Regions from separate parts of the Synechococcus sp. KORDI-49 genome, predicted to be linked through region 2. Evidence: predicted binding sites of a transcription regulator. Region 2 holds the regulator's gene; each other region holds the start of a gene.

Region 1 (3,271 bases), 900 kb from region 2:
CATCTTCAGTTGGTATGTCCACTTCATGGGCAACTATCTGAGCTGGAAACAATTGCTGAACCTGGGTGGCTTCTGGTTCGTTCTCTTCAACCTGACGCGCCACCATCAGACCGATCATGCACTGCCATTACTGCTGTTCTGCGTTCTGCCACTGATCATCAGTTCATGTCAGCTGTTTCTGGTGGGAACCTGGATGCCACACCGGAGAGGAGTGACGTCACAACCGGGCATCACCTCTCGCAGCCTGGCGCTCAATCCTGTCTTGTCTTTCGCAGCCTGTTACCACTTTGGCTATCATCGTGAACATCATGATTCGCCATCCACACCCTGGTTTCAGCTGCCACTGCTTCGGGATCATCATCGCTCTTGATCGACCCTGATCACATCTGATTCCCCCTCACCACAATCTTTTTCATGTCGGCAACAGACTGGACACTCGAAGAACAAACCGTTGCCCGACATGCCTTTGAGCTCGGCAAGCATCGTTCGATCACTGCCTTGATCAACACATTGCAGGAGCAATCAAGCCAGCTTGATTCAGCAGAATCTGTTTGGAAACTACACGACTATCTCAGTACTGAACGTTATCAATACGAGGGACGCTCTGAATTTGAAGAAGGCAACGTGCTGTTCGTACTGGCCGACATGATCAAACAGAAGCTGATCGCCATGGATGATCTCCAGGGACTGGATCAGAAGAAGGTGAGCAAAATCAAGGCGATGTCGATGTTCTGAGCGGCTGATCCCAGTCGCTCGAGGCACGCCGTCTCCAACTTCGGCGTTCCGCTGCCTCGAGGCAATGCGCCTTAACACCGATTGTCTTTGTCGCCTGGAACACCAACACTGTGTTCATCGAGATCGGAGGAGCCATGACGGCCGACACTCCACCTGAGCACATCCCAGAAGCAGCCTGACTTTCCGGCCCCTGCTCCAACAGTTTCCACCCATGCGTGGGCCTTTCGTCTGCGACGACACAGCTGTGCGTCCGACCAGTCGACCATCCTCTGCACCGCCAAAGACCAAGGTGCCCTGAAGGATGCCGGCCCAACCTCTGGACTCCCTGGCCCCAGGCGCCATCAAGCCAGACGCTTCGACCGTTTCTTCAGTCCATTTGCTTGAGGTTCCAACACCCTTGAAGCATCACTGATTAGGTCGATTGCTATGCACAAACGAGCGAGATAGGCCGTCCTTCCCATCCGGGAGGGGCGGCCTTCCCCTTGGGAACGATCTTGAGAATTCGGTATCAACCTGAACGACTATCCAACCGCCCAAAGTCTTATAAAAGGGTCGTAGCAACAGCTACACACGTTCACTTCGCAATCGCTGCGAAGCGCAGTTCGACTCAGGCCATGGAACGGGGACCTGAGCTTGCTTCGAGGAACTCATCATGTCCGCTCTGCTTTATCGCGGTGCCGAGTACAACCAGCAGGTTTCTGCTGATGCCTCCGCACCGGTTCAACTCACCTATCGCCGCAGCAGCTATCTGAGCAACAGAGCTGCCGGTGGCAACCCAGCCACCCCTCTCACCTACCGCGGCAACACCTACGTCCGTGGCGTGTCCTACGAGGAGATGGCTGCCAACTGGTGCTGATTGCCCAGACCCAAACCTTGCAAACCGGGCCGACATCGGCTCGGTTTTTTTGTGCACTTCCGGCTTCATGCCAAGGGGTTTTCAGGCTTCAATTCGAAAGAAGGGCTGTTGATTGCAACTGTTCACACGAGCTTGCGGGCATCGTGAAGAGAGATGAACACGAAACATGAGCGGATTGAGTGGAACCAAGGCTGACGATTTCATCAACGCCGCCCGCGCCCGCGGGGAAGCGGCCGTGAAGGACAAACAACCAAGACTCACCCGGCTTGAAACGGCGTTCCGCCATGCGGCACTGAAACGGCGGTCCCAGGATGAGCGCCGGCGTGCGGGCCGCATGAGTAGAACCGCTGAGTGACCTTTGCGGTGAGCCGACCATAGTGATGTTGACCCAAGGCTACGAGGCCCCCGCGAGACAACTCATCAGTCACATCGCAGAGCTGCAGTCGCGGTTAGCTCACCCGCATCACTGGACGGAAGGAGAAAACATCAAAAACGCCGAAAAGCTCCGGCAGCTGGAGTTCGAGCTGAGGCGGCGTCAGGCCATGGGGGAAGAGAATCCCATCGAGACTTACGGCATCAAATAACAGATCGAGCCGAACGCGATTCAGGTCTTATGGAGCTGCAAGAGCAGCTTCGCCGCCAGGATTCTGGAAACACGCCGCTTGACCAGCAGGTCGCAGATCCAGTCGAACAGGGGAGGCGCATCCTCCACCGTGGCGAGTCGCTGTTCGAGCTGCTTCAGTTCCTGGCGCCCCTGGCAACCCCGCAGTGCATCAATCAGGGTGTCCTCGGTCGGCTTGACAGACATCGGTGTCATGACCATGTCGATCCTGTTGCTCCTTCTTAATTGCTAAGTCATTGAGGGCCTGTCTGTCATCAATCCGTCAGAACATCAGAAGCGGAGGCAACACAACTTGCCTGTGTAAGCCAACAAACATCCAGCAAGCAAGGTTGTCCCCAGATGGGGATTGGGCCTCAGGACTCAGCCGGAGTAGACAGAACCAGTTCGAGGCAATGCCATGAAACTCGACTTGGCTCAGGCACAACCGATGGGAAGCCTGATTGTTGAGGGAACCCACCAACCCTTCCATGCTCTGGCCTGTGCACTGCGGCCAAGCACGATCCGGATCGCACGGCCGAGAAGCGACAAGTGAGCAACAACGGCCAACGCTTGGTGTGAGTGCTGCCGTGAAGTCGTCCCTGGAGATCCGAGCCTTTCAGGACACGGACCTGAACTTCATCACCCAACTGGCGCGTCAGGAAGATTTCGCTCCAGGTGTTGGCGACATCGCGATCTACGCCAACACGGGAAACCAGGGTGTGTGGCTGGCATGGCAGAACGACGAGCCCGTGGGCTGCATCGCCGCCGTGAAATACAACCCTGATTACGGCTTCATCGGTCTCTTCGTGGTTCACCCGGACCATCGCGGCCGTGGTGTCGGCAAGCGATTGTGGGAACACGCACTGACGTCTCTCGCTGATGTGACCTGCATCGGGCTGGAAGCCGCACCGGCGATGGTGGAGTTCTACCAGCGTGAAGGGTTCCGAAGGGATTCCATCACCACGCGGCGGCAACATCTGTGCCTGGAGGAGTCATCGACCCATCCGAGCAGCCGGTTGCTGCATCGCAACGACATCACGGTTGTTCCCCTCGGGAACATCTCGATCGATGCCGTTCAG
Region 2 (3,271 bases):
GGGATCAGAAGGCCGCGGGGAATCAGCCGTTGCCACCCCCTGGGAGGCCACAGCTCCCAGTAGCGACGGCGGGCCCGCAGGGTGGTGCCGTATTCATTCACCTGCTGAACAGGAGCGAGGGACCGCAGCTTCGGCAGCCATGCCGCACTGCCGGTGCCGTCACCCAGCACGATCCCGTCCAGTCCTCCGGCGACCTGCCAGTCGCTCAACCGGTCCAGAACCTGCTCGCAGATCACGACAGCCCCGCTGAGCACCTGAAGGGATTCGGTGTCAACGAGCACGAGGCCGCATTTGCTTCTCCCGGGATCAACACCGGCCAGTCGGCTCATGGGCTGACCCGAAACGCCACCAGCACCGGATCGCCACTGTCGCTGTCGCTCTCGGCGATCACCTCAAGGGTCAGATCCCCCTCTCCTTCGGGGCGGTCCACCAGAGCCAGGCCGAGCTGAGCAAAGACCGTCCCGTCGAACTGGAGTCCTTCCACGAGGGAGCCACGACGCTGCACCTCGGCGAACGCAGAGGCGAGCAGAAGGTTCAGGCGGCGGCGGACCATCTCCGGTGATCGATCCTGGTCCGGGAGGGTTGCCGACGCCAGGACTTCGCCGCTGCGACTGATGCGCCGGTTCGGTCGGACGTCAGGAAAGGCATAGACGATGGTCTCTCCGCGCAGCACGTTGGTGGCAGAGCGGATCGAAACCACCCATGTGCCCGGCTTGCTGATGATCGTCCGCAGACGCTGCACATCGTTCCGGGGAACCAGGAGGATCTGTCGGTCGGGGGTCTCACCGGGTCGGACCTGCTGGTAGGCCGTGAGATTCGCGTCCTGCAGCAAACGGTCGATCACCGTCTTCGCCTGTCCTGCACTCTCCAGTCGGATGGTGGCTGTGGCCAGAGCCTCTCCGCTGCTGAGAACCACGGAACCGCGGCGCAGGGCGATCAGGTTGCGCTCCAGCTCCTTGAGTTCCGCCTCACCGGCTTGGATGCTGGCCCGAACCCGCTTGAGTTCCTCCTCGGTGCGGCGGATGTCTGCGTCCCGGGCCTTGATGTCCCTGTCCCGCTGCTGAATGTCGCGGCTGAGGCGCTGCTGCTCGGCCTCCAGCCGGACGCGCTGCTGCTGCAGAGGCTCCAACTCCTCACGAAGTGTCGCTGCCCGCTGCTTGGCCGTCGACAGCTCGGCATCGATGCGTTGCGTCTGGGCAATGGCCTGACGACGTTCTTCCTCGGCTGACTCCAGGGCACCTCTGTTCTGCTGCAGCTGGCGGCGGCTGTCCTGAAGTTTCTGTTGCAGTCCGTCGAGCTCAAACAGCCCAACCCGCAACTGACGGCTGACCAGCAGCATCAGACCGAGGGACAGCGCACTGATCAGGCTGCCGGTGAGCACCGTGATCAGCACCGCCGTCCGTCGGGGTCGCATGTTGAACAGGCTGAGGCGTGCCTTGCCGACACGGCTGCCCAACCTGTCGCCCAGAGCTGAAAGCACGCCGCCGAGCACCAGCAGCGCGATGATCAGCAGCCATCCGCTCACGGCGTCACCTCCCAGTGGGGCTGACTCTCAGCTGAACCGCTTGGCCAGAGCAATCGGATCCAGAACCGTGATCTTCTTGCGGTCAATCTGAACGAGACCGGATTGACGCAAGTCTCCCAGCAGTCGGGTGATCGTGACCCGCGTGGAGCCGATCGCCTCGGCGATGGCCTGATGGGAGAGGCGGAGGTCGATGGTGATGCCCAGTTGGTCCGGCACGCCGAAGTCCCGACAGAGCACCAGCAGAAAACTCACCAGGCGGGAGGACATGTCCCGGTGCGTGAGGGTCTCGATCATTGTTTCGGTCTGCAGAATCCTGCTGGAGAGACCCTGAAGCAGCCTGAGCCCGACTGCGGTGTCGGCCTCAATCGCGGCACGGACTGAGCCGGCCGGTGCCGTCACCATCTCCACCCGGGTGAAGGCGACAGCGTGATAAAAGCGATCGGAACGGTGGCCTGTGAGCAGCGACAGCACCCCGAACAGGCTGTTCTCACGAAGCAGAGCGACGGTGATCTCTTCGCCCGACTCATAGACCCTGGAAAGCCGCACGGCACCGCGCCGGATCAGGTAAACCCTCTCGGCGGGATCACCTGGAAAGAAGATGGTCTTGTTTCGTTCGACAAGTTCCGTGCTGGCGCCGTCCAGATCTCTGATGACATCAAGCAGCGAGCGGGATGAGCTGACCGGCTGGTCCTGGGGCGCATGGGCCGAAACGGCGACGTAACGGCTGAACCCACTGCTGGTTCCCAACAATCCGTTTCGACTGGTTAAAAGTTAAGGATCGACCCTGTTCAGCTGTGTAGCCGTTATTACGCAATCAGCTGCGGCTGCTCAGGGCATGGCTCTGGGCGGCCAGAAGGGCGTCAAGCCCGGGCTGCGCCAGATCCAGCAGGACGTTCAGCTGCCCGCGGCTGAACGGAGCTCCTTCGGCCGTGCCCTGGATCTCCAGGAGACTCCCGTCGCCTGAGGCGACCACATTCAGATCAACGTCAGCTCGGCTGTCTTCGCTGTAATCCAGATCCAGCAGCGGCTTGCCCTCCAGGAGTCCGACGGACACCGCTGCCACCTGGCTCCGGATCGGCTGGCGCTCCAGGATCCCCTGGGCGATCAGACGGTCACAGGCCAGCTGCAGAGCCATCCAGGCCCCGGTGACCGACGCGGTTCGGGTGCCGGCATCCGCCTGGATCACATCACAATCGATTAGCAGGCTGCGTTCTCCGAGAGCTTCCAGGTCCACCGCGGCGCGCAGGCTGCGGCCGATCAATCGCTGAATCTCCTGGGTGCGGCCGGAGAGCTTGAGCAATTCCCGCGACTGCCTCTGAGGTGTGGAGCCGGGCAGGAGCCGGTATTCAGCGCTGATCCAGCCCAGTCCGTTCCCCTTCCGCCAGCGCGGCACCGTCTCTTCGAGGCAGACGCTGCACAGAACTGCCGTGCGTCCGGTGCGCACGATCAATGAACTGAGAGCGAACCCCATCGGATCCCAGCTCACTTCAAACGGCCGAAGGGCATCTGGACGACGCCCGTCGGCTCGGGTCTCGGAGGGATCCACCATGAACCTGATTTCACAGCACACCATCCGTAGTGTCAATGGCCTTGTGGAGTCGCATCGCGCCGCTACATTCGAGGTCTGCAGGGTGTATCCCTGGTGACACCCGACGCGATGACCGCAAGCCTGACCACCAGCCATCGATCCTCTGGAGCCCTGACCGGGGATCGCCATGCGCTGGAGAGGGCCGGTCTGCGTCCGCT
Region 3 (3,271 bases), 850 kb from region 2:
GCGGTCTGTTCGGTGAAGATCGGACCGACGAGTGAACCGGGGAACTGGGCGCAGTGAATCTCCTCGCCCTGAGCCATCAGGGCGTAACGGGCCAGGGGGTTGTAGTGCTCCCAGCAGGCCAGCGCACCGATGCGGCCGAGGGGGGTGGGCACCACCTTCAACCCGGCACCGTCGCCCTGCCCCCAGACCATCCGTTCGTGATACGTGGGTGTGATCTTGCGTCGCTTGAGAACGATCTCGCCGCAGCTGTTGAACAGCAGCTGCGTGTTGTAGAGCGTGCCTCCATCGCGTTCGTTCACTCCGAGAAGCACCTGCATGCCGTGCTGACGGGCAGCGGCCGCGACTGCATCGGTGACAGGACCCGGCACGACGACCGCCTGGTCGTAAAGAGCCAGGTGGGGGCGACCCATGCGAACCGGTGGTTCGACGAAGGAGAAATAGGGGTAGTAGGGAAGAAATGTCTCCGGAAAGACGATCAGCTCCACACCCTCGGCCGCCGCATCGGCCATGGCCTTGAGCACGTTCTGCAGAGATCCGTCGAGGCTGAACAGCACTGGACGGATCTGAGCGGCGGCAACTTTGACAGTGGTCACCATGACAGGGATCAGCTCCGGCTCAGAGCGTCCAGGTGTCGAGGATGAAGGCGCCTTCCTTGCGGTGCATCAGCACGATGTCGAGCACATCGAGAGGATTGACCGGCGTGATCCCTGGCATCAGGGCCTTCTCACCATGGCCGTAAAGCGCCTGAAGTGCGAAGCGGCAGGCGTAGACCTTTCCGCCCTGATCCATGAATTTCTGAAGGCGTGCATTGAAGTTGAGATGGCCGTCAAAGGCGGCATCACCAAGCTTCGGAAAACCCCGCATCACCCCGAGAGTGACACCAGGACCGTAGAGCAGCACTGAGGTTTCAAAGCCTTTGTTGATCAGACGACTGGCCTGCAGAAGGTTCACCAGACCGATGGATCCTTCGAAGGCAACGGTATGGAATGTGACCAGAGCCTTTTCACCCGGCTCAGCCTTGACGTCAGGAAAAACTTTTTCCTCGTAGTCAACGAGAAAATCCCCCGGCTGATTGGCGGGGCGGTCGACTGCAGGCATGTGAAGAAACGTTGATGAACAGAAGCGTGGACCCTGGCATCAACAAAAAGTGTTCCATTTGCAACCAAATACAGCAGCAATGCGCGAGAAATCGCTTCAACTAATTGTGCCTTTCAATACACAAATGAAAATGATTTTCCTGAATCATTGCAATGCCAAGTTGTGTGCTGAAGCATGCTCAACAGCGCGCATCACTCCGATCTCCATCAGGTTGTGGTGATCGGGGCCGGACAGGCCGGTCTTTCCGTGAGCCAGGCACTTCAGCAGCACGGAATCCGTCCTCTGGTGCTTGAGAAGAACCGGATCGGACACGCCTGGGATCAACAACGCTGGGATTCCTTCTGCCTGGTGACTCCCAACTGGCAGTGCCAGCTGCCTGATTTCCCCTACGACGGCGACCAGCCTCAGGGATTCATGGCCAAGGCGGAGATCGTGGCCTTCCTGCGCCGTTTCGCCCAGCACGTCGGGGCTGATGTGCACGAGGGTGTGGCCGTGCAGCGGCTTTCGCAGACCGGCAGCGGCTACCGCCTGCTCACCAGCGAAGGCGAGGTGAGAGCGCAGCAGGTGGTGGTGGCCACCGGTGGCTATCACACACCACGCAGGCATCCACTGGCGGAACGGCTACCGACCTCCGTGCTGCAGCTCGATGCCCGCGATTACCGCAATGCCGGATCCCTGCCGGAAGGCCCTGTGCTGGTGGTCGGCAGCGGCCAGTCCGGCAGTCAGATTGCTGAAGACCTGTTTTTATCCGGTCGGACGGTGCACCTGAGCGTGGGCAGCGCCCCCCGCTCGCCACGGATGTACCGAGGACGGGACGTGGTGGACTGGCTGGATCGCATGGGTTACTACGCCATGCCGATCAGCGAGCACGACGATCCACGCAGCGTGCGTGCCAAAACCAACCACTACCTCACGGGCCGGGATGGCGGCAGGGAAATCGATCTGCGGAGGCGTGCGATCGAAGGACTGCATCTGCACGGTCGCCTCGCGATGATCAGCAGCGACCGGATCCGGTTCGCCGACGACCTCAGCCGCAATCTTGATCAGGCCGATGCGGTGTACTGCCGGATCCGCAGCAGCATCGACAGCTGGATCGAGAAGCAGGGCATCGAGGCCCCCTCGGAGGCTCCTTACTCCCCCTGCTGGCAGCCACCGGATGGGCAGGATCCGGGTCTTGATCTCACCGGTGAACCGCTGGCGGCAGTGATCTGGTGCACGGGCTACCGCAGTGATTTCAGCTGGATCGATGTACCGGTGTTCGATGGTTCCGGACAACCCGCCCACGATCGTGGCGTCACCCAGAGCAACGGCCTGTATTTCCTCGGCCTGCCTTGGCTGCACACCTGGGGGTCCGGACGGTTCTGCGGCGTGAAAGACGATGCTCTGTATCTCGCACGGCTGATCAGCCTGAGGCTGAAACGGCGGGACGCCAGCCAGGAACGGCTGGAATGCACCGCTCTGCTGGGCTCCTGAACAAGGTCCGGCCGCTGGAGAACCATGGCCGTTGAGACGATCCCTTGGCATGTTGAAGGGATGAAGCAACACTCCTGGCTCCAGCGCATCGGCACCTACCTGCTCGGCCTGGTGGATGAGTATTGGGCCATGCGCCGACCATGGCAGTACGGCAGCAAGCAGCCGCAGTGCGCTCTGCGCAACAACGGAGACCAGCTCTAGGGGCTGGATCGACCGCTCAGCTCACCACCACACCCCAGTAACGGGCCGTGCCCTTCCAGCCGCAGACGCTGGTGCATCGGAGTGAATCGGCTCAGGTGGCCATCGAGAGATCGGACCCGTCGTCGATCTTGAGATGCTTTGTCAGGCAGGTGGTGACACAGACCTGATCATTGATGTCGCATTCAGTGATGCAAACGAAGTACTCATCCAGGGCTTGCCATCGTTCAGTGATGGATTCATGGTTGTGTTCTCGTCTGAGCGAATACATGTGACCCTCGCAAGTTCAACACACTTACAAGCAGCATTTAGTTCAGGTCAAGAAAACTATTGCGCAGAGTAAATTACTTAGGAGGAAATTCTCAGGCTTAAATACTCAGTTAGCACCACATGTGCAGCGAGAGCTGAGATCGAACTGAGCACGCCGTTTCCAGCTTCGTTGTCTGTCGTCTTCTGGGCAATGCGCCTTTACACGGGTTGCCGATGGGAAGCCGCCCCACAA

The links. Region 2 encodes NtcA, which controls nitrogen genes in cyanobacteria. Its sites were predicted from a motif close to GTANCNNNNGNTAC; they were not measured.
Region 1: the regulator NtcA is predicted to act here: its motif matches at 1,290-1,303, upstream of KR49_RS01090 (DUF4278 domain-containing protein).
Region 3: the regulator NtcA is predicted to act here: its motif matches at 1,205-1,218, upstream of KR49_RS00830 (MSMEG_0569 family flavin-dependent oxidoreductase).

Annotation. Positions count from the first base shown of each region.
Region 1 covers NZ_CP006270.1:200,082-203,352, reverse strand. Annotated here, with positions in the region: gene KR49_RS01100 (fatty acid desaturase) at 1-370, shown strand, start outside; gene KR49_RS01095 (hypothetical protein) at 415-735, shown strand; gene KR49_RS01090 (DUF4278 domain-containing protein) at 1,388-1,591, shown strand; gene KR49_RS01085 (hypothetical protein) at 1,758-1,946, shown strand; gene KR49_RS01080 (hypothetical protein) at 1,975-2,175, shown strand; gene KR49_RS01075 (hypothetical protein) at 2,196-2,414, opposite strand; gene KR49_RS14450 (hypothetical protein) at 2,611-2,745, shown strand; gene KR49_RS01070 (GNAT family N-acetyltransferase) at 2,780-3,271, shown strand, end outside.
Region 2 covers NZ_CP006270.1:1,890,593-1,893,863, forward strand. Annotated here, with positions in the region: gene KR49_RS09515 (resolvase) at 1-329, opposite strand, end outside; gene KR49_RS09520 (DUF3084 domain-containing protein) at 326-1,525, opposite strand; gene ntcA (global nitrogen regulator NtcA) at 1,553-2,272, opposite strand; gene rph (ribonuclease PH) at 2,340-3,074, opposite strand; gene KR49_RS09535 (cob(I)yrinic acid a,c-diamide adenosyltransferase) at 3,183-3,271, shown strand, end outside.
Region 3 covers NZ_CP006270.1:150,986-154,256, reverse strand. Annotated here, with positions in the region: gene KR49_RS00840 (Nit6803 family nitrilase) at 1-596, opposite strand, end outside; gene KR49_RS00835 (MSMEG_0572/Sll0783 family nitrogen starvation response protein) at 616-1,098, opposite strand; gene KR49_RS00830 (MSMEG_0569 family flavin-dependent oxidoreductase) at 1,273-2,571, shown strand; gene KR49_RS13675 (hypothetical protein) at 2,596-2,772, shown strand.